4 regions of the Endozoicomonas sp. genome follow, and region 1 is predicted to be linked to each of the others. Evidence: predicted binding sites of a transcription regulator. Region 1 holds the regulator's gene; each other region holds the start of a gene.
The links. Region 1 encodes PhoB, which activates phosphate uptake and scavenging genes when phosphate is short. Its sites were predicted from a motif close to TGTCATANNNNTGTCANA; they were not measured.

Region 1 (5,929 bases):
AGGATGGTTCCATCAAAGTTTCAGAGGGTACAAAGCTGAACGATGGTGATATTCTTTCCATGAACTGGTATGTGGAGGGTGTTGAAGGCTCATTGCCTAATTAATCCCCACTTGATTGACAGATCCTGGAGTCGTTGGTTCGACTTCAGGCAGGATGTACTGCTGATGCCCCTTGCTGATTTTGCTGATATGAACTGGCAACCCGCTCAAGAAGCCAAAACGATTCCTGATGCTCTTCGTGAAATGATTCTGGATCAGCACTCGCTTACCCGGCGGCTGAAGCAAGTACACAACAATGAATTTTTTGTCCGAGTCATCTCCCATGACTGGCAGGAACCTGATGCATCAGAGAAGGCCTTTCTTCATTGTGATGATCAACGTGCCAGTATAAGAGAAGTCCTGCTTTTTGGCTCAGGTCAACCAGTTGTTTTTGCCCGCAGTGTTTTGCCTGAGTCAAGCCTGTCTGGTGAGAATAAAGTACTGTTGGAACTGGGAGACAAGCCATTAGGTGAATACATTTTCAGTCAGCCCGGCCTGCGTCGAGGACCGATAGAAGTTACCGATATGAAAGCCAGTCAATTTAACTCACAACTCGATTTCGATTTTGAAACAGAAATCGCCTGGGCCAGGCGATCCCTGTTTTACCTGAGAGAAAAACCTATCTCGGTTTGTGAGGTTTTTCTACCTGAGCGTGAGCAACGCTAAGCGTTACTCTCATCGATAGTCTCGGCTTCATGAGCAGCCCCCTGCTGCTCTTCAGCTGTAACTCTGTCTATTTGTTCTTCAAGACCATCCCAAAATCGTAACCGAGATGAGATGGCCGTTTTAGCTTTATCAACTGCAGCCTGCTCTGCAGTTTTGTCTCCATTGATACACTGTTTCAGCAGACTCTCTGCAGCTGGGCCATGCTCATTTCCATCAAGGTCGATGTGCCTCTCCAGATAGTAAGTCATGGAAGGAACTGACTTCGGAGGGATTTCCCAATGATTCAACAAAGAAGAAAACATCTCCGGAATGGCATCTTCACGCCCAAAAAGAAAATAGCTGGCCACCTCTGGTAATGAACCATGTTGGGCTACCTTCAGCGTATCCGAAACAAATGCCTGAATATATTCTGGCACATCAGCAACCACCAGGGCCTGCTGCCAGGGAACACCAGTCTTAATGCTATAAATGACCTGCTCAATTTTGCTGGTGTCTGCTGATACTTCACGCATGGCTGCGAGATACATTTCCAGATGGCTCATTGGTGTACCATGCCGATCCTTATCCGTCTCTTCATAGAGAATAATTTCATTAATGAAGCGGGCAGACCGGGCATCCGGAACAGGCACCCAGGGTAGCTGCATGGAAGTAAACTCAAGCTGCAATCTTTTCGCCAGCGACATAAAATCCCATACAGCAAATACATGAGCTTCCATGAAGACCGACAACTTTTCCACACTATCAATTTTCTGGTAAAGGGAGTGATTGAAAAGTTGTTCTCGAAGAGGGCGTAAGTCTTTTGTAAACATGATAGTCTCCTGCTGTAAGCGATTGGCTCTGGCAGGCCGACAAAACAAAGACTACATAGACATTGGATACATGGCAGCCTGGCTGCTCACCTATGTTTATCGGCACAACATTTATCGGCTGGAAGGCCCTGACTATTTTCAAAACACAGGTTTTTACGGGCGCAGATGAAACTCATACAATCAATAACAGGCTCTAATAAATGTGCAGAGCTGCTTGATCAGCATCTGCCACGCTGGAAAGACTTTATTCAACTGGCTCGCCTAGATCGTCCTATTGGTATCTATCTATTGTTATGGCCAACACTATGGGCGCTTTGGCTTGCTGCTGATGGTACTCCCACTGTACACAATCTTGTGGTTTTCATTCTGGGCGTCATTTTGACTCGCAGTGCTGGCTGCGTTGTTAATGACTATGCTGACCGGCATTTTGATGGTCATGTAAAACGAACTCATCAGCGCCCATTAGTGACGGGAAAAATAACGCCCAAAGAAGCCCTTATATATGCCGCCAGTCTATTTTTAATCGCCTTTGCACTGGTACTGACCACCAATATTTTAACCATCTACCTTTCCTTTGCCGCCCTGCTACTGGCGTCTGCCTACCCTTTTGCCAAGCGACACACTTACCTACCTCAAGTGGTACTGGGAGCAGCATTTGGTTGGTCAATCCCCATGGCGTATGCAGCTGAAGCCGGTACATTGACAACTCAGGCATGGCTTTTGTTTACAGCTAACCTACTATGGACCGTTGCCTACGATACCCAGTATGCCATGGTGGACAGAGACGATGATTTGAAAATTGGTATTAAATCCACAGCCATTTTATTTGGTGAAATGGATAACCTGATTATCGGCTGCTTTCAGGCTTTTACTCTGGTAGCGATGGCCATGCTGGGGCTGCAGCTTGAATTGGCCTGGCCCTTCTATTTAAGTCTTGTTGCCGCGGCTGCTGGCTTTACTCATCAGCAATGGTCAACCCGTAACCGTGAAAGGGATCCTTGCTTCAAAGCCTTTCTTTCTAACCATTGGGTTGGAGCAGTTATTTTTCTTGGCATTCTCTGCTCACAATAAGCATCTGCAGGTCACCGTACTTACGGTGACCCTGACAAATTTCATACTACGTCATTTTTCTGTAACATTTTGCCGTTGTAATACCTGAAACATAGATAATTAGTTGTTGAATAAATCTGCATTCAATCTCGGGGTATTCTCATGTCTGGCAAAACAATTTTAATTGTGGATGATGAAACACCCATCAGGGAAATGGTCGCTATGGCTTTGGAAATGGCGGGATACCAGTGTCTGGAAGCCGCTGATGCAAAACAGGCTCATTCACTGGTGGTTGATAGCAGGCCAGACTTGATACTGCTGGATTGGATGCTTCCCGATATTTCTGGTATTGAGCTGGCCAGACGACTAAAGCGTGACCAGATGACGGCAGAAATTCCAATCATTATGCTGACAGCTAAAGGTGAAGAGGATCATAAAATCCAGGGGTTGGAAACCGGGACAGATGATTACATCACGAAACCTTTCTCCCCCCGTGAACTGGCTGCTCGACTCAAGGCGGTACTTCGCAGAACCCAAGGTATGGACGAACAATCACCTATTGTCGTTAAAGGGCTGGCACTCGACCCTGTCAGTCATCGCGTCAGTATTGACGGTAACCCCGCAGAGATGGGACCAACTGAATACCGACTGCTGCAGTTCTTTCTGACTCATCAGGAACGTGCCTACTCCCGTGGCCAATTGCTTGACCAAGTCTGGGGTGGCAATGTGTATGTTGAAGAGAGAACGGTTGATGTACATATCCGTCGTCTTAGAAAAGCTCTGGGCAGTGACTATGAAAATTACATTCAGACTGTCAGAGGTACTGGTTACCGCTTCTCTACCAAGGCATAAAACCTGATTCGGGATTTTACCTGGATAACATAAACAGGATGTCAGAATATTTTTCGTCGACATCAGCAGGTGACAGTAGGATCATGAGCAGGCTCAATAGCCATAGGCTAAACAAACTCCGGTATTACATGTGACAAGCTCTCTCCGATCCTGGTTTATTGGTCGAATGGTGTCCGTTCTTGCAATCGGGCTGCTTGCAGGCTGGTTAGTTGACCAGATTTTTCTAGGACTTTTTATTACTACCTTGTCGTATTTAGTCTGGAATCATCATCAGCTACATCGTCTGCTTAGATGGCTTGATGAAGCCGCTCATAAAGAGCTGGATCCTCCTGAAAGCAAAGGAATCTGGGGCGAGATTTTTGATGGCATTTATCGAATACAACGTAGACATAGTCGTTCAAAGCAGCGACTTGCTAACGTAATTGAGCGCATACAGGAATCAACTGCCGCCCTAAACGACGGGATAATCATGGCAGACCAAAATGGTTGCCTTGAGTGGTGGAACCGTGCTGCAGGCGAACTGCTTGGCCTGCAAATGCCCGATGATCAGGGGCAACCTCTGACGAACCTTGTTAGAAATCCCAAATTCGCCAGCTATATGGAAAATAGCCGAGGCAAAGAACCAATTAAGATTGACTCCCCTGCCCACGAAAACCGACAACTGCAAATAGCAATTACCGTTTATGGTCAGGGCAATCGACTGCTTTTAGTAAGAGATGTCAGTCGTTTACATCAGCTTGAGATAATGAGAACAGACTTTGTTGCCAATGTTTCTCATGAACTGAGGACGCCCCTGACGGTCATTTCTGGCTATCTTGAGACAATGAGCGACGGAATGGAAATGAATCCTGATACGCCGCCTATGTTCAAGCGAGCTCTTAGCCAGATGCAGGAACAGGCATCAAGAATGCAGCGCCTGATCGAAGACCTTTTATTGCTTTCACGTCTTGAAGCGACTGAACCGGAAAGAATAAGCCAGACAGTAAAACTGAAGCCACTGCTTTTGGGAATAATAAATGACGCTAAAGCACTGAGTGGTGAAAACCAGCACCAGTTACAACTGGAATGTGCAGAAGATGCCTCAGTCACTGGTGACGCCATGGAGTTACGCAGTGCATTTTCCAATCTGGTTTATAATGCCATCCGCTATACACCTTCGGGTGGAAAGGTTCATGTGAAGTGGTGGCAGGATCCAGAGGGTGGTCACCTTATGATTCAGGACAATGGTGTAGGCATAGACCCTGTTCATATTCCAAGACTGACCGAGCGATTTTATCGTGTGGATAAAAGCCGAAGCCACGCAACAGGTGGTACGGGTTTAGGGCTGGCGATTGTAAAACATGTTTTGTTAAGGCACGAAGGTCGTATCAGTATCAGTAGTCATCCGGGCAAAGGCAGTCGGTTTATCTGTCATTTCCCATTATCAAGAATCAACTCGACCAAAGTGATCCAAGCTAAAGAGCCAGATATTTGAGGTTAAACACAGCCTATTAAATAAAAAAGGGCCTTTCTGGCCCTTTTTTACGAAAGATCAAACAGTATTTACTCTTCGATCTGTTCCAAAGCGCAGTCCAGACGCTTCTTACCAGTGCGCTCCAGGTAAGCTTGAAAATCACGTGGCAGACGGCCAGTGGTAGCACCTTCCCACTTGATGCGCTCACCTGATTCATTCTCATATTCAAAAGTGTACTTTTGAATATTTCTGCGACGCTTTGGTGCAGCTTCATCCAGTTCCAGGTTACCCAGACCCAGGTCATTCATGGAAACACCACGGTCAGCCATAATCTGCTTGATCGCTTCAATGCTTTCCTGCTTCTTCTTACGCTTTTCTTCGTCTTTAACGCGAGCTTCCTGCTTCTCAGTCAGAACATCGTTCAGACGAGAAATGATACGCTCCAGATCTTCAGCGTGTACATCTTTAAACAGAGAACGAATACGGGTTTTGCTGCTTAAACGATGCAGAACTTCTTCAAAAATATTCATTTACTTTACGACTCCTTGGTCTTGATAGAACTTCCTACTTAGGAATAAAGATGTTCAATTCGATGATCTTTATACAGCAAGATTTTTTTAGATGGAAGTACCATTATATAAATATTAAAAATAATGTGAATCGATGATAGTAAAAACTGACAAATTATTAATCCATAGTTGAACAACAGATTACATCATTCGGATGTATTTTTGATCAAACTATTAATAGCTATAAAAGAAATAAGTTGTATAAATCATAGAGATAGTTCAAATGCAGTATTTGACTAAAGACATGCAGTTCTTACCGGTGAGTTGTGACTGGCGAACACCTTTCAAGTACTGCGCTCGATGATGATAAAAAACAGCACTTTCAGGAATCGTCCTGTGTGTTTTAGATGCGTACTGGCAGTAACTTATGTGCCCCTACCACTAGGTCATATAAATACGAATAGATTTCTATTTCCTCTTACTATTTTCACTGCATTGCCAGCTTTGAGTTACTGCACCATTTTCGAATGATTCAATCTCGACATCAAATT
Region 2 (5,929 bases), 800 kb from region 1:
TAATTAACTACACGATGAGTGTGTGCCACACTCTGAGCAATATGCTATCCATGGTTCCTGTTAACATCTAGGGGGTGTTGCCAACTGAACATACAACCAGCCACCCATTATTTGCGCCAGACAAGGCGCGAGCTGCGTAGTGTGGTTGTTCCACATGAGCAGTGAGCAACGCTGTATGGTGCAAATAATGGGTGGCCCTTCGGGTTAGTCATACAAGCACTCATGCCGTGTTGAACGCCTTGAACAGGGAACCACCATGTCCTGCGCCGTTCGCCTTTATGCCCTTTGGGTATTGCCTGAGTGATTGTATGACCAACTGGTTGAATGGCCAGTTGGTCCCCCCCTAGTTGCAGGCTACAAAAGACACCTTCTATGACTGCCTCAATGATTATTGCCAATATTCCCGTTCTGGGCATAGCAGCCTTCAGCGGCACCGGTAAAACAACGCTTATTGAAAAACTACTGCCACTTCTTGGTAGCAAGGGCCTTAGAACAGGCATGGTCAAAGCCTCTCATCATACGATAGAGCCAGACCCTCCCGGAAAAGACAGCTATCGTTTACGACATGCCGGTGCCAGCCAGCTGGTGTTGAGCATGCCAGGTCGTTCTATTTGCTATACCGAATACCCAGATGGATACGAACGACAGCTGCAGGAGCAACTGCAGCTGCTCAACCAGAATCAGCTGGATTTAATCCTAGTGGAAGGTTTTCGAGAGGCACCCATACCTAAAATCGAGCTTCATCGCAGTGATTATGAAAAGCCCTTCCTGTTTACTGATGACCCCCATATCATTGCCATAGCCTGGGATGGCAATCCCGGCATCAATCTTCCTGATCATCTGGCAGAACTGGATATCAACCGCCCCGAACACATTGCCGGTTTTATTGAGAACTTCTGCCATAGACATGAACGAGGCCAAGCATGAGTGACTGCTGTGCAACTGATGGATTAATGAGGCTGGAAGCAGCACTGGAAACCCTGATCGACGGTGTAAAACCAGTATCTGGATTAGAGACCGTTTCTCTGGAAGACAGCCTTGGCAGAGTATTAGCAGAGCACATCGTATCGCCTATCAATGTGCCTTCTCATGACAATTCTGCCATGGATGGTTACGCCCTGATCCTGAAGGATTTGCAGAGCCATGACACCTTACCCCTGGCAGGACAGTCCCTGGCAGGGCACCCTTTTTCCGGAGAGATTCCCGCCGGACACTGCATTCGTATCATGACGGGCGCCAGCATTCCCAAAGCTGCCGATGTGGTTATTATGCAGGAGCAGACTGAGACCACAGATCAGGGTATTCATTTTCTCCAGAAACCAGAGAAGATCGGCAACAATATCCGAAAAGCAGGGGAAGATATTCCGGAAGGCTCTCAGGTATTCACACCGGGTCGGAAAGTCCGCCCTCAGGATATCGGACTGCTGGCCTCGCTGGGCATTGCCAATGTCACTGTCTATCGAAAAGTCAAAGTAGCCGTATTTTCTACCGGCGATGAACTGAAACTTCCAGGTGAGCCACTGGGACAGGGCGACATTTACGACAGTAATCGCTTTGTTATCAAAGCCATGCTTAAAAAACTGGACGTCGAAATCATCGACCTTGGCAAGATTCCTGACGATAAAGAGGCATTAAGAAAGGCGTTCCTGAAAGCCGATCAGGAGGCTGATGCAGTGATCAGTTCCGGTGGTGTCTCTGTTGGTGATGCAGATTACACTAAAGACATTCTTGATGAACTGGGAGAAACCGGCTTCTGGAAACTGGCCATCAAGCCGGGCAAGCCTTTTGCTTTTGGACAACTTCCAAACAGTGTTTTCTTTGGTCTGCCCGGTAATCCAGTATCGGCTACCGTCACCTTCCAGCAGCTGGCGGCTCCAGCATTGCGCCATATGATGAACCAGCAGCCGGTAGAAAAAGTTGAACTCACACTGCACACGCAAACCCAGCTCAAGAAGCGTCCAGGGCGCAGGGATTTTCAGAGAGGAAGACTGGTTTACAGTGAATCCGGTGAACTTCAGGTCATGTCCACGGGTCATCAGGGTTCTGGTGTTCTCAGTACAATGAGTCATTCTGACTGCTATATCGTGCTGGCCGAAGAGGATGGTGATAAACAAGACGGTGATCTGGTGAAAGTGCAGCTCTTTGATGAGCTTTTACAGTAAATATTTCCCCAACAATCGGCAAGCCTCCTTATTGATATAAGGAGGCTTGCCTGCTTTTGGCTGATTGAATCGATTTACTCAAGAGAACTTAGTGCTCATTTGCAAGCCTGAGAATTTGTGATGGGTCGTACCCCCTGACCACTTCGCCACCAATAAACACTAGCGGAACGCCCTTCCCTTTCAGTCTTTTAAATTGTTGTAACTATTCAGCACCCTTCATATAAATCTGGAATTTTCTGATTTTTCGACCATCATCTTATACTCAATTTTTCTAACAAATCTCCAGTATGGAACCAGACTTCCCAGCTACTCCGTTTACCGAAGCTCTCCTTAAAGAGAATGAAGAGCTTCGGACCGAGAATGCGCTTTTACGGGAACGTTGCAGCGAACTGGAAGAAAGGGTTAATAAAAACAGTCAAAACAGTAGTAAGCCACCATCGTCAGATGGTTATCAAAAGCCCAGTAAAAAAGGGAGTGATAAAGGTGATACATCTTCCAAAGAAGCCCCCTGCTCCTCACAGGAAACACCGAACCCCAAAAGCCTTAGACCATCTTCAGGCAATAAACCAGGTGGCCAGAAAGGTCATCAAGGCTCTTGTTTGAGACGTGTCGCCTTACCCGATTATGTCAGGCATCTGAAGGTTGAAAAATGTTGCTGTTGCCAGTCTTCGCTTATCGATATTAAACCCACCAAATACATTGAGCGACAGGTTTTTGATCCAGGTAGACCCGGAGAATTTGAAGTTACCGCGTACTGGGCAGACGTTAAAGTATGTCCTTGTGGTAAACGGAACACCGCTGAGTTTCCCCAAGGAGTGAAAGCCGCTGCTCAATACGGAGAAGTGACTCAGGCAATGGCTGTTCATTTAAACCAGTATCACTTCATCCCATATCACCGGGTGTCTGAGTATTTCAATACTATTTATTGCATGAGTGTCAGCGCAGGCTCTGTTGCCAATTTTGTTGCCTATACCCATGAGAACCTGGCCTCTACTGAGCAGAGTATCCGCGATGCTTTACAAGAAAGTCCGGTTGCAGGAGCGGATGAAACTGGCATGCGGGTTGACGGTTCACTGTGGTGGTTACACATTATGCGAGATGACCAATGGACGCTTTACTACCTCTCAGAAAGGCGAGGTTGTGAAGCAATGGATGCAATGGGCATCCTGCTGACTTTTGCAGGCATTCTGGTTCACGATCATTGGAAGTCCTACTTTGCCTATGCGGCAGTGCATGTGCTTTGTAATGCCCATCATCTGAGAGAGCTTCAGGGAGTTGTCGATAGGGATGCGAATAAGCTGGCTCTGCGGCTGATGAAATTGCTTACGCTCTCCTGGCACTTCTGCAAGAAATACAAAGCAGCCGGTCTGACTCAAATGCCTGGTGCAATACAGCTTCGCATTGAGACGATATACGACCAAATCCTTCAAAGGGCTCTCACGAAGGAAACCGCTTATATGGAAAAACAACGACAGGTGCTTGGACGTAAGAAGGTCAGGAATACCAAGGCCTACAACCTGTTCAAAAGGCTTATTGAGTTTAAGGTTGAAACGTTGCGCTTCATGTCGGACTTTTCAATTCCCTTCGATAACAATGGCAGTGAACGTGATGCCAGGATGGCCAAACTTAAGCAGAAGATCTCAGGCTGCTTCAGAAGCGAAGACGGAGGTACCATGTTTACCCGAATCCGAAGCTATTTATCATCTGCTAAAAAGCAGGGGTTGAACATATTTCAGGCGCTTCTTAAAGCGGTTCGAAATTACAACAATACGCCTTTGCTGGGTGCTGAATAGTTACAAATTGTTTAAAGCCTTCAGCAGACTTCTCAATATCATACTCATAAAAAGGAATATTTTGATGCTCGAGTAACTTGCGGGTTTCCTTGCAATAGCCACACCACTCAGCAGAGTAAAGAATCACTTTGCCCCCATGCTGAACAGAAAAGTCAGGTGGTGGATTAATATAATTATTGATGTCATCCCATTTCTGGTAGACAAAAAGCACAAGGAGAAAAATGATTACGGTTTTCAATCCGAACATCCTTATTCAAGAAAAAATCCTTAACAATCAATCAGGTAAAAAGCTAAGAAAAAGCTAATACCACGACATCTCTTTCCTTAATATAGTCCAGTGGATATCAGCAAGCCTTTTCAGTATGACAACCCTGCCCCCGTGAAAGCCAAACCTGACGGCTAACTATGTGAACTCTTCATGAGACCCAGTATCAAACACATCATTACAGTCCCGAATTAAGGAGACGCCGCATATGTCAGTTTTGTGAAGAAATTGTCATAAAACTGTCACAAATACTCGATATTTTTACCATCAACTTTATAAGCACTAGGGTGCACTCTATATGTCTGAAATGACATCTGCTTCTTCACAGGGCGCTGATTTCAAAACCATGACCACGCGCCATTACGGTCGTATCTGGCTGCGTGTTGTTCTTTGGATCTACGCTCTGCTGGTAGCTGTTAGTGTCATCGGCTCCGGCTTTAAAATGGCGGTGGGTGGTAGTGAAGCGGCAGCACAGCTGTTCAGTTTTGCCAACAATGCCATCATGGGTCTGCTGGCGGGTACACTGGCGACAGCGCTCGTACAGTCTTCCAGTACAGTAACTTCTGTTATTGTGGGTCTGGTAGCTGGCGGCCTGCCGGTTCATCTTGCGATCCCGATGATCATGGGCGCCAACATCGGCACGACCATTACTAACACCATCGTCAGTCTTGGTCACATTCGCTGCCATAAAGAATTCAAACAGGCCTTTGCCGCATCTACAGTTCACGACTTCTTTAACTGGCTGGCGGTTCTGATCCTTCTGCCACTGGAACTGTTCACTGGCTTCCTGAGCAAGCTTTCAGCATCCGTAGCAAGTATGCTGGTTGGCGGTCAGAATATGTCAATGAAAGGCCTGAACTTTATTGACCCGTTAACATCACCGGCCGAAGACATTATCAAGGGCTTTGTATCTGTACTGCCTGACAGCACGCTGTCTGGTATTGCCATGATTGCTATCGGTATTGTCTTGATCTTTTTCTCAGTGGTTCGTCTTGGCAAGCTGCTCAAGAAGGTCATGGTGGGTAAAGCCAAGGATGCGCTGCACAAATCCATTGGCCGTGGTCCAATCAGCGGCATTCTGTCCGGCATGACCATGACGGTGATGGTTCAGTCTTCATCAACCACCACCAGCTTGATGGTACCGATGGTTGCAAATGGCCTGTTTACTGTACGACAAATGTATCCTTTTACTCTGGGTGCTAATATCGGTACAACCATCACGGCTCTGCTGGCTGCTACAGCCATTACCGGTCCTGCAGCACTGCCTGCACTGACCATCGCCATGGTGCATTTCTTCTTTAACTTCTGTGCCGTGGTACTGATTTACGGCATCAAGTGGCTAAGAGAAATCCCACTGTTTATGGCTGACAAACTGTCTGATCTGGCCGTTAAGAACAGAATGTACGCTTTTGCCTATCTGTTCATCGCCTTCTTCATCCTGCCAGGTATCATCATTTTCCTGACAGCTTGATTGGAGAGATAGCTCTCCTAGGACTTTCGCATTGACAGGCAGCTGTAAAAATTGCTAGATCAGCAAAAAATAGCGGATGTCGTCGTGCGTAGAAAGATAACAAGACCTACAACAGCTGGGTGTGATTTGCCGAAATATACAGGGTTTCTATTGTGTGAGCCGAAATCAGCAACCTGTACTCGCCTTAGTGAGATCGGAGATATGTCACACCACAGCGTTAACCGTTTTCTACAACGTG
Region 3 (5,929 bases), 2.4 Mb from region 1:
CCCAGGGCACGGCCAAGACCCAGAATACCAGCACCGACAGCGGCATTTTTGATGGTAGGCAGCAGTACCCGTGTAATGACTTCATAGGGTGTGGCGCCAATGCCGTAGGCTGCTTCACGAACCACATTCGGCACGGTTTTCAGGGCATCGCGGGTCAGGGCGGTGATGATGGGCAGGATCATAAACGACAGAATGATACCGGCAGCCAGCAGGCCGATGCCGATGGGAGGACCATCAAACCAGGGACCAATCAGGGGGATATTGACCAGATTCTCTAATGCCCAGAACTGGAAACCTTCAGAGAACCAGGGGGCAAAGACAAACAGTCCCCACATACCGTAGATAATACTGGGCACAGCAGCCAGCAGTTCAATGGCCATACCTACGGGCTTACTGATCCACTCTGGCGCCAGTTCGGCCAGAAAGATGGCAGTGCCAAGGCCAACGGGAATAGCGATAACGATGGCGATCAGTGACGAAACCAGAGTGCCGTAAATAGCGGCTGCGGCACCAAATTCACCACCGACCGGATCCCAGGTATTGCTGAAGATAAAACCAGGGCCAAACTTGGCAAGTGCCTGCCAGCCACCATCGATCAGGGAGAGAATGATGCCGATCAGCACCAGGAAAATTAATACGGCGCTGGCAAAGCTGAGGCGATGGAAAATGGAATCGCCGTTGATTGCGCCAGGTCGTAATGTGAGAGCACTGGTAGTGGAATGCATAACTGTCAGGAGGGCAATGAGCCGTCTAGCTCATTACCCTGAGATCCTTCCTACTTTATTGAATAAACGTCACTGGGTTACTGGATGATGGCCGTGCCTTTATGGGTCAGCTGCTCTTTCCAGGTGTTTTCAACCAGTTCAATAACACTGTCTGGCATGGGGATGAAATCCAGCGCTTCTGCCAGCTCGCCACCGTTTTCATAACTCCAGTCGAAGAACTTGACGATCTCTCTGGCGCGTCCGGCATCGACCTGATCCTTATGCATCAGGATGAAAGTGGCAGCGGTCATTGGCCAGGAATCAGCGCCAGGTTGGTTATTCAGCAGCAGGCGGAAGCCAGGCGCATTTTTCCAGTCAGCGTTCATTGCGGCTGCCTGGAAAGTTTCCATGGTTGGCTGCAGGAATTTGCCTTCAGCACTGGCCAGCTGGGTGTGACTCAGGTTGTTCTGTTTGGCAAAGGCATACTCGACGTAACCAATGGAACCGCGGGTGCGGCGGACAAAGTTGGCCACACCGGCATTACCGTTAGCGCCAATGGTTGTTGCTGCTTTTGGCCAGGTGATATCGGTGTTGGTGCCGACGTCGTTTTTCCAGGTTTCACTGACCTGACTCAGGTAGTCTGTGAAGTTATAGGTGGTTCCTGAACCGTCTGAGCGGTGAACAACATAAATGGATTGTCCTGGAATCTTCAGATCCGGGTTGATACTGGTAATGCGCTCATCATTCCACTTTTTAATCTTGCCCATATAGATGTCGGCAACAATGTCACCGGTCAGTTTCAGGGCGCCTGGTTCAATACCCGGAATGTTAACGACCGGAACAATAGCGCCCATCACCATTGGGAACTGGATCATGCCTTCATCATTGAGTCTCTGTTGATCCAAAGGCGCATCGGTGGCTCCAAAATCAACGGTTTTGGCTGTGATCTGGCGAATACCACCACCGGAACCGATGGCCTGATAGTTTATTTTGACGCCGGTTTCCTGGTTGTACTCTTCTGCCCACTTGGCATAGACAGGATGCGGGAAGCTGGCTCCAGCACCGTTGATTGACTTTGCGCTGGCTGCTCCGGAAAAAGCAGCGGCAGCTAAAACTGAGGATACGACAACTGACTTTAAGAACGTCATGGTTCTTTTCCCCCGAAAACGCTTTGAGAGTGTTTGTGTTTGATGGGAGCAAGAATAGGGGGGGACTGTTACAGAAATATTGCTCTAATGTTTCAGTTATATGACAGTTTTTTTTAGATTGAGTTGATCTACAGGAAGTTGTACGACATCGATTTGTTTCTACTATTGTAAGGGTGCCCTGCTATTTGTGTTTTCATAACAGGAGAACTGATATGGAGAATACGACCGTTGAGCTGGAGGTTGATGCCGATCACTGTTTTGAAATTGGTGAGGTGATTGTACCAGGTGACACTCACCTTGAAATGACGATAGAAGGGGATAATGAGCAACAGGCAAACGATCAGATGGCGAAGATGGAAGCATTGGCAAACAGCATTTCTGATCATTGCCAGATAAAGAAAACGGTAAATCACCGGTCGGGCAGTGTCACCATCGATGCCATGTTTGACTTTGACTGCACAGCTGAGAAGCTGATTTTTGAGCTGTATCTCAGGTAGTAACTTTACTTACATTGTTTTTGTTGTTTGATTACTGTTTGATCATTGTCGCTCGGTTTAAACGATGGTTAACAGGCGATTGACAGTAATTAACAGTAACGATCAAAAATCCACGAAGCTCAAGAATGGCGCGGTGTCCAGCGAAATTGTAAGGCTTTGACACAGGATTTTCCGGTGGTATAGTTGCCCCTCCCGTAACAATGCCGCATCCGTTTTACGGTATTGCTTACCTCTCACTTGAAATTTCCGAATTCTTCACCCGGAGTATCTCATGACCGCTATCAAGGAAATCAAGGCTCGCGAAGTCCTCGATTCTCGTGGTAACCCCACTGTTGAAGCTGACGTCATTCTTGAGTCTGGTGCCTTTGGTACTGCCTGTGCTCCCAGCGGCGCTTCTACTGGTTCCCGCGAAGCTCTGGAACTGCGTGATGGTGACAAGTCCCGCTACCTGGGCAAGGGCGTTCTGAAAGCCGTTGCCAATGTTAACGGCCCTATCCGTGAAGCACTGCTTGGTTTTGATGCCAACGACCAGCGTGGTCTGGATCAGAAGATGATCGATCTTGACGGTACTGACAACAAGGCCAAGCTTGGTGCCAACGCTATCCTGGCGGTGTCTCTGGCTACTGCCAAAGCCGCTGCTGCTGACAAAGGCATGCCTCTGTACGCTCACATTGCTGAGCTGAACGGTACTGCGGGTCAGTTCACCATGCCGGTTCCAATGATGAACATCCTGAACGGCGGTGAGCACGCTGACAACAACGTCGACATCCAGGAATTCATGATTCAGCCAGTTGGCGCCAAGAACTTCGCTGAAGCGCTGCGCATGGGTGCTGAAGTATTCCACGCTCTGAAGAAAGTACTATCTGACAAAGGCCTGAACACTGCGGTTGGTGACGAAGGTGGTTTTGCACCAAACCTGGCTTCCAATGCTGACGCCCTGGCTGTGATCAAAGACGCTGTTGCAGCTGCCGGTTACACTCTGGGTACCGATATCACTCTGGCTATGGACTGTGCGGCTTCTGAATTCTACGAAGATGGCAAGTACAACCTGAAAGGCGAAGGCAAAGTCTTCACTTCCAATGAGTTCTCTGACTACCTGAAAGGTCTGACCGAAGAGTACCCAATCATCTCTATCGAAGATGGTCTGGACGAATCTGACTGGGACGGCTTCAAGTACCAGACTGAACTGTTGGGCGACAAGATCCAGATCGTGGGTGACGACCTGTTCGTAACCAACACCAAGATTCTGAAAGAAGGTATCGACAAGGGCATCGCTAACTCTATCCTGATCAAGTTCAACCAGATCGGTTCCCTGACCGAAACTCTGGAAGCGATCAAGATGGCGAAAGATGCTGGCTACACTGCGGTTATCTCTCACCGTTCCGGTGAAACCGAAGACGCCACTATCGCTGACCTGGCGGTAGGTACCTGTGCTGGCCAGATCAAGACCGGTTCCCTGTGCCGTTCTGACCGTGTTGCCAAGTACAACCAGTTGATCCGTATCGAAGAGCAGCTGGAAGGCAAAGCGCCTTATCGTGGTATCGCTGAATTCAAGCGTGCCTGATTAGCCGTCAATGCTGGTTGAAAAAGGGAGGCTTATAGCCTCCCTTTTTTATGGGGTGAATTTGCTTCGTTTTACTGTAACTATTCAGCACCCTTCATATAAATCTGGAATTTTCTGATTTTTCGACCATCATCTTATACTCAATTTTTCTAACAAATCTCCAGTATGGAACCAGACTTCCCAGCTACTCCGTTTACCGAAGCTCTCCTTAAAGAGAATGAAGAGCTTCGGACCGAGAATGCGCTTTTACGGGAACGTTGCAGCGAACTGGAAGAAAGGGTTAATAAAAACAGTCAAAACAGTAGTAAGCCACCATCGTCAGATGGTTATCAAAAGCCCAGTAAAAAAGGGAGTGATAAAGGTGATACATCTTCCAAAGAAGCCCCCTGCTCCTCACAGGAAACACCGAACCCCAAAAGCCTTAGACCATCTTCAGGCAATAAACCAGGTGGCCAGAAAGGTCATCAAGGCTCTTGTTTGAGACGTGTCGCCTTACCCGATTATGTCAGGCATCTGAAGGTTGAAAAATGTTGCTGTTGCCAGTCTTCGCTTATCGATATTAAACCCACCAAATACATTGAGCGACAGGTTTTTGATCCAGGTAGACCCGGAGAATTTGAAGTTACCGCGTACTGGGCAGACGTTAAAGTATGTCCTTGTGGTAAACGGAACACCGCTGAGTTTCCCCAAGGAGTGAAAGCCGCTGCTCAATACGGAGAAGTGACTCAGGCAATGGCTGTTCATTTAAACCAGTATCACTTCATCCCATATCACCGGGTGTCTGAGTATTTCAATACTATTTATTGCATGAGTGTCAGCGCAGGCTCTGTTGCCAATTTTGTTGCCTATACCCATGAGAACCTGGCCTCTACTGAGCAGAGTATCCGCGATGCTTTACAAGAAAGTCCGGTTGCAGGAGCGGATGAAACTGGCATGCGGGTTGACGGTTCACTGTGGTGGTTACACATTATGCGAGATGACCAATGGACGCTTTACTACCTCTCAGAAAGGCGAGGTTGTGAAGCAATGGATGCAATGGGCATCCTGCTGACTTTTGCAGGCATTCTGGTTCACGATCATTGGAAGTCCTACTTTGCCTATGCGGCAGTGCATGTGCTTTGTAATGCCCATCATCTGAGAGAGCTTCAGGGAGTTGTCGATAGGGATGCGAATAAGCTGGCTCTGCGGCTGATGAAATTGCTTACGCTCTCCTGGCACTTCTGCAAGAAATACAAAGCAGCCGGTCTGACTCAAATGCCTGGTGCAATACAGCTTCGCATTGAGACGATATACGACCAAATCCTTCAAAGGGCTCTCACGAAGGAAACCGCTTATATGGAAAAACAACGACAGGTGCTTGGACGTAAGAAGGTCAGGAATACCAAGGCCTACAACCTGTTCAAAAGGCTTATTGAGTTTAAGGTTGAAACGTTGCGCTTCATGTCGGACTTTTCAATTCCCTTCGATAACAATGGCAGTGAACGTGATGCCAGGATGGCCAAACTTAAGCAGAAGATCTCAGGCTGCTTCAGAAGCGAAGACGGAGGTACCATGTTTACCCGAATCCGAAGCTATTTATCATCTGCTAAAAAGCAGGGGTTGAACATATTTCAGGCGCTTCTTAAAGCGGTTCGAAATTACAACAATACGCCTTTGCTGGGTGCTGAATAGTTACGTTTTACTTATTCTTTCTGCAATAGTCAGTATTAATGTGAACCAGTTCAAAGAACTGATCATGTGTTAAACCATTGGTACTCCTGTTAAACTTTATCATTAGGCTCAATTACTACCAGTTTCAGCTTCAGACATCATGATTTTGGTGTTACCCATACTGCTGGATAGTTACGGTTTAAAGCGGAACTGATTATGAAAAAACTGGCAATAGCCCTGTTAACACTGATGCTGGTTTACCTCCAAACCCGACTGTGGATTGGTGAAGGCAGTATGGCTGAACTGCTGACGCAAAAAGACAATCTTGAACGTTTCAGACTGGAAAATGAACGTTTGTACCAGCGT
Region 4 (5,929 bases), 650 kb from region 1:
GGCTCTGGAGAACCCGGAAGCCGGTTCAGCACTGCTGCTATCCACTGAAACACCGGCTCGTTTTTCCAGACTGTTTTCAGGATACGTTTCGGAGGTTTTCACAGTCAGTGCCTCATTCAGCGTCTTATTCAGGCTTTCACCCCGCTTTTCATCAAGAGCCTCTTCCGGCCTTCTATCAATGACGTCATAAGCCATGGTATTCAGTCCTCAAGGCTCTTGTATTTTTCTCGCAACCGGTTGCGAATAGCAACGGCGGACAGATTCAGCACAGCAATAACAATCACCAGCAGCAAGGCAGTGGCATACACCAGAGGCCTCGCTGCTTCTACGTTCGGACTTTGGAAGCCCACATCAAAAATATGAAAACCCAGATGCATGAATTTCTGATCAAGGTGCAGATAGGGATAGTTGCCATCCAGCGGTAGGCTTGGAGCCAACTTAACAACTCCCACCAGCATCAGTGGCGCCACTTCCCCTGCAGCACGGGCAACCGCCAGTATCAAGCCGGTCATCATGGCTGGGCTTGCCATGGGCAGCACGACCCGCCATAGAGTCTCTGCCTTGGTCGCACCAAGCGCCAGGCTCCCTTCACGAACAGAGCGGGGAATACGGGACAATCCCTCTTCCGTGGCGACAATCACCACCGGCAGGGTCAGCAGAGCCAATGTGATGGATGCCCACAACAACCCTGGTGTACCAAATGTCGGTGATGGCAGGGCCTCTGCAAAAAACAGATTATCGATTTTTGCTCCGGCGAAGTAGATGAAAAAACCAAGACCAAAGACCCCGTAAACAATTGAGGGAACCCCAGCGAGGTTATTTACAGCCACCCGAATAGCCCGGGTCATCCAACCCTGACTGGCGTACTCCCGAAGATAGACGGCAGCGATGACACCAAAAGGGGTTACCATAATGGACATCAGAATCACCATCATGACCGTACCAAAGATGGCGGGGAATACACCGCCTTCGGTATTGGCTTCCCTGGGGTCATCAAGAATGAACTCACCGACCTTATCAAAGTAGAAGCTAATTTTGTCAGTCAATGACATGGTATTGGGCTGATAGGCACGAACCACTTTACTGATTGGCTGTTCCAGTGTTTGTCCATCAACCGTTCTGGCAACAAAGCTGTCACGGTTGAACGCCCGGTAAAGATCTCCCAGCTGGGTTTCCAGCTGCTGATATTCCTGATTCAGCAGTTTGCGTTCAGCCTGAATCTCTGCCTGACGAACCAGGTCGATATCACCGCTCAGCTCCAGACGACGTTCTGCGAGCCTTAGCTGCTCTATTGAGGCGTTGATTGAACCAATGTCGTGCTTTTCAATCTGGTAGATTGCCTCATAAATCACGAGTGCCCGATCTAAGCGCTCATTGAAGACGGTCCAGGCCGATTCACCACTGGCAACAGTGGCTCCGCCTTCCTTAACTGAATCAAGGAAGCCGTAGAAATTACCCCACTCACGACGCTCAAGGACCATGATGTCTTCAGGGTGTTGCCGGTTGCTTAACCACTCATCCACGATCCAGACAAAGTCAGCACCACTCAGGTCCCGGTTGCCCTGCTTCAATAAGTCGCGGGTATAGAGCTCCTGCCCATCGACCACGTCGAGGCCTGATGACTCCAAACGGGTCGCAGGCACTTCTTCACTGTCGGTAATTTCTCCAGCAACCATTCTGATGGTCTGCCCAGGAGGCTGATAATCGGCAACAATGATCTGGCCTGGCCAGAAGTGTCCCAATCCTCGGAAGGCAATCAAACCCAGCAGCCCAATCACCAGAACAAGACTAATGGCAACAGCGCCGGCATTTAACCAGACCCAGGGGGAACCACTTTTAACCCATTCACCTACAGAGCGTTTTCTAGAACTTAGAAGGGTATTTTTCATGGTGATTTCCTTTCCTTTTCCCTTCTAGAGCGAGCTGTATTTCTTACGGAGTCGATGACGCACCATCTCCGCCGCCGTGTTAACCACAAAGGTAAACAGGAACAGCACCAGAGCGGCAAGGAAGAGAATTCGGTAATGGCTGCTACCCACTGCAGACTCAGGCATTTCAACGGCAATATTGGCCGCCAGCGTCCGCATTCCTTCAAAAATATTGGCATCCATAATGGGTGTATTGCCTGTCGCCATCAAAACGATCATGGTTTCACCCACAGCCCTTCCCATACCAATCATCACTGCAGAGAAAATACCCGGACTGGCCGTTAACAGAACCACACGGGTCAGGGTCTGCCATGGTGTTGCGCCCAGAGCCAGTGAGCCATAGGTCAAGTGTCTGGGTACGCTGAATATCGCATCTTCCGCGATGGAGAATATGGTTGGAATAACGGCAAACCCCATGGCCAGTCCTACGACCAGGGCATTACGCTGGTCATAGGGAATACCCAGCTCTGTTGTCAGCCAGGTTCGCATATCGCCATCAAAGAGCCACAATTCAAGGTTGGAGCTGAGTGACATGGCCAGGGCACCACTGATTAACACCACGGGAACCAGTAACCCGGCCTGCATACCATCAGGAATCCGGTGACGAATGCTTGAGGGCAAGCTGTCCCAGCCAAAAGCAAACATCAGGATGCCTGCTGGCACAAAGAGCAACAGGGCAAAAATACCCGCCAGCTGATTCTCAATCAGAGGCGCCAGCCAGAGTCCAGCAAGGAAACCAAGAATGACCGTTGGCAGGGCTTCCATAAGCTCGATAACCGGCTTTACCTTTCTGCGCATGCCCGGAGCCATGAAGTAGGCTGTATAGATTGCCGCGCAAATCGCCAGAGGTGCTGCCAGCAACATGGCGTAAAACGCCGCCTTGAGAGTCCCAAACGATAAAGGCATCAGGCTGAGCTTGGGCTCAAAGTCATTATTGGAAGCAGACGACTGCCATATATAATCAGGCTGACTGTAAGACTCATACCAGACCTTTCCCCAGAGGGCTGACCAGGAAATTTCCGGATGCTCATTCTCAATGTTCAGGAACTGAGTCTCGCCCTGACTTTCCAGAATCAGATAATTTCCTCTTGGTGCTACGGCCATTTGGTCAATTCGACCAGTGGAGAGAGGCTCCACCAGCAGAGAACGGTTTGCTGTCGTGTAAAACAGGCCTACCTGACCATTAACATCCGAAGCCAGAAACCCCTTGCGCCGGTGCTCTGGAACAATCTTATCAACGGGATCATTACTGAGACTGAAAGAACGAATATTCTTAAGGTTCTGGCTGCCATCTTCGCGAACCATAAACCACTGAACGATATTGCCCTCGGAGTCACCGACCAACAGGGACACCCCGCCTAACAGGAACGCCAACTCGGTAACGTCTACTCCCTGGGCAGTTAGATTGAGCGTCGCGTGGATATAGGGACGATCAATATTGCTGATATTGATAACCGTCAGTTGACTGCTGCCACTGAGGACGTAAAGCCAGGTTTGTTCGGGATCGATGAGCAACTGGCGGATTTCAAGATCATCTTCCACAGAAAGCCCACTGATAACGGGCAGTACGACTGACTGCTGCTCAATAGTGACTGACTCGGTTAAGAAATCTTCTTCCTTGTTAAAAACATCCATCAACAGCTGGTTATCGATGCTGGCGGCAACCAGGAGCCTTTCATCACCATCACTGATCGCCAGCTGTGAAACCGGGGCTGAAATATCGCTTATGGAAAAGGGCTTCCTGTCATAGGGATAGTTGACTTCTGGTGTGATCTTCCGGCGGTCATCAGGCCAGGTGATCTTATAGCCCTGCTCAAAAAGGATGATCTCACCTGTAGTGAGACCCGCTGCCATTAGATTAGAACCGGAAGCATCCTTTACCACCCGGGACACACCACTGCCTCCAGAGACGGGCAATGACTCGCTCTGTAGCCATTCACCGGTTTCCGTTGAGAAAAAAAGCAGATTACCAGAAGCCTCTGCTTTCATTGCGACCTCTGCCTGCTCCTCAACGGACAGAAACATGGGGACGTTTTTCTCGTCGATGGAGATCTGGGCCGATGGGTAAGAAGCAACCTGCGTAATCTCCGCACTTTTGAATAGCGGCAGAACCTCATAAAGCAGGTAAAAGAAAATCAGGAGAATCGCCAGAATCACACCAAGACCACCGGAGGCAACCCCCCAGCGGGCAAGACGGTCTTTTAAGAAGCGCAGAGAACGATATTTTTTTAGTGCCGGTGTATTGAAATCAATACCCGGGCTGTTATCTATCGATTTTTGATACATAGCGCAAGCCGGATTAAATCATGCTCGTAACATACAGAATCAATATGACAGTAATGTGACAATGGAGAATTTCACTCCACGCATGGCAGATAAAAATAAGTATTTACTAACCCAAAATCATCCTATTTGAAGGCCATCTCATATGACTGTGCTCTTTCCAGAGCATCTAACTAAATTGAGATAAACGCATTGGTTTTTCATAACCATAAAGATAAAAAATAATTGCCTGAACAGATAGATCATTGTAATTTAGCGACTGCTAAGGGTTGCTGTAAGCATAAAATTTCTGAGCTTACAGAGCTGTTGTAAGAGCATAATGATCAGAGAAAATAACGATGTTGCCCAGAAAGCTACTAACCATGCGAAGTGCTGACACCCGATCAGAACAGTGTAACTCTGCCCTTTCTATTGCCTCTTCCCTGCATTCCCACCGACACCATCTCCACCATTGATCTAATGGTTCGGTCATGCCCGAACACATTTACTTTTATCGCTTGAGCTTCTAGCCTCAATGTGGAATATAAAAATTCCCAACTAGAAAAAAAGATCTCAAGGCAAAACTAATCGCTGGATGCGACTGCTCTTAACGAGCTCTACGCTGATCTGCTACGGATTGTGCTGTGGATTGAAGTATCGCAAACCAATATAACAAAACTGGATTACTATGAACGCTGTCATTTTGGCTGTTGCCATCATGCTGACCTTGAGTGTCTTGCGTGTAAACGTTGTACTCGCACTTTTTCTGGGTGCTATCGGTGGTGGTCTTGCAGGAGGACTGGGGTTTGATGCAACGCTTACTGCTTTTACCGAGGGCTTGGGGGGTGGTGCCAGCATCGCCATCAGCTACGGTATGCTGGGTGCCTTTGCCATGGCCATCTCCGCATCTGGAATTCCCCAGTGGCTGGCTGACCGTATTATTCAGCGGGTAGCTCGCACTCACAAAACCGCAGGTATCCGAATCTCGATCCTGGGAAGTATCCTTCTGATGGCATTTGCTTCTCAGAACATTGTACCTGTCCACATTGCCTTTATTCCCATTCTGATTCCACCGCTGCTGGGCGTTTTCAGCTCTTTACAGCTGGACCGCAGAGCGGTGGCGAGCACGCTCTCGTTTGGCTTGATTGCAACCTATCTGCTGGTACCCATCGGCTTCGGGAATATCTATCTGACCCAGATCCTGGCGGGCAATCTCAACGATAACGGCTTGAACATTGACCCAGACCTGATGCCATCCGCCATGGCTCTACCGGTACTTGGCATGTTTATTGGTCTGCTTGTTGCCGTGTTCTGGACATACCGGAAGCCTCGCCATTACCACATTGAAGAGAATGCCCTGGAAACGGCTGAAGAAAACCAGCAGTCCATGGAGCCAAAGGCAGTTTTGATTACTCTGGCATCCATCGCGGCAGCACTCGGTGTTCAACTGTTCACAGTCTCTATGGCCATGGGTGCAGCCACAGGCTTCATGATGATGATCCTCGGCGGCATCGTAAACTGGAGAGAAGCGGATGATGTCTTTGCCCGAGGCGTAAGAATGATGGCCCTCTGCGGGTTTATCATGATCTCTGCATCCGGCTTTGCTGAAGTGCTGAGAGCAACGGGGGATATTCCGGCTCTGGTCGCCATGGTTGAGGAACTGGTGTTTGGCAGCAAAGCGCTGGCTGCGTTTCTAATGTTGGTTGTCGGGTTACTGATCACCATGGGTATTGGTTCTT

Region 2: the regulator PhoB is predicted to act here: its motif matches at 4,450-4,467, upstream of ACOCLE_RS25700 (Na/Pi symporter).
Region 3: the regulator PhoB is predicted to act here: its motif matches at 1,941-1,958, upstream of pstS (phosphate ABC transporter substrate-binding protein PstS).
Region 4: the regulator PhoB is predicted to act here: its motif matches at 4,258-4,275, upstream of ACOCLE_RS19595 (ABC transporter permease subunit).

Annotation. Positions count from the first base shown of each region.
Region 1 covers NZ_OZ239981.1:5,018,776-5,024,704, reverse strand. Annotated here, with positions in the region: gene ACOCLE_RS22565 (BMP family ABC transporter substrate-binding protein) at 1-104, shown strand, start outside; gene ACOCLE_RS22560 (chorismate--pyruvate lyase family protein) at 166-705, shown strand; gene ACOCLE_RS22555 (DUF3050 domain-containing protein) at 702-1,514, opposite strand; gene ubiA (4-hydroxybenzoate octaprenyltransferase) at 1,680-2,585, shown strand; gene phoB (phosphate regulon transcriptional regulator PhoB) at 2,727-3,416, shown strand; gene phoR (phosphate regulon sensor histidine kinase PhoR) at 3,547-4,890, shown strand; gene ACOCLE_RS22535 (hypothetical protein) at 4,959-5,399, opposite strand; gene ACOCLE_RS22530 (SpoVR family protein) at 5,847-5,929, opposite strand, start outside.
Region 2 covers NZ_OZ239981.1:5,817,424-5,823,352, reverse strand. Annotated here, with positions in the region: gene mobB (molybdopterin-guanine dinucleotide biosynthesis protein B) at 373-927, shown strand; gene moeA (molybdopterin molybdotransferase MoeA) at 954-2,162, shown strand; gene tnpC (IS66 family transposase) at 2,450-3,955, shown strand; gene ACOCLE_RS25705 (glutaredoxin family protein) at 3,906-4,193, opposite strand; gene ACOCLE_RS25700 (Na/Pi symporter) at 4,519-5,691, shown strand; gene ACOCLE_RS25695 (transposase) at 5,776-5,929, shown strand, end outside.
Region 3 covers NZ_OZ239981.1:1,343,797-1,349,725, forward strand. Annotated here, with positions in the region: gene pstC (phosphate ABC transporter permease subunit PstC) at 1-725, opposite strand, end outside; gene pstS (phosphate ABC transporter substrate-binding protein PstS) at 803-1,852, opposite strand; gene ACOCLE_RS05870 (DUF406 family protein) at 2,065-2,349, shown strand; gene eno (phosphopyruvate hydratase) at 2,621-3,913, shown strand; gene tnpC (IS66 family transposase) at 4,079-5,584, shown strand; gene ACOCLE_RS05885 (septum formation initiator family protein) at 5,780-5,929, shown strand, end outside.
Region 4 covers NZ_OZ239981.1:4,364,049-4,369,977, forward strand. Annotated here, with positions in the region: gene pstB (phosphate ABC transporter ATP-binding protein PstB) at 1-195, opposite strand, end outside; gene pstA (phosphate ABC transporter permease PstA) at 201-1,889, opposite strand; gene ACOCLE_RS19595 (ABC transporter permease subunit) at 1,914-4,214, opposite strand; gene ACOCLE_RS19600 (Na+/H+ antiporter family protein) at 4,879-5,929, shown strand, end outside.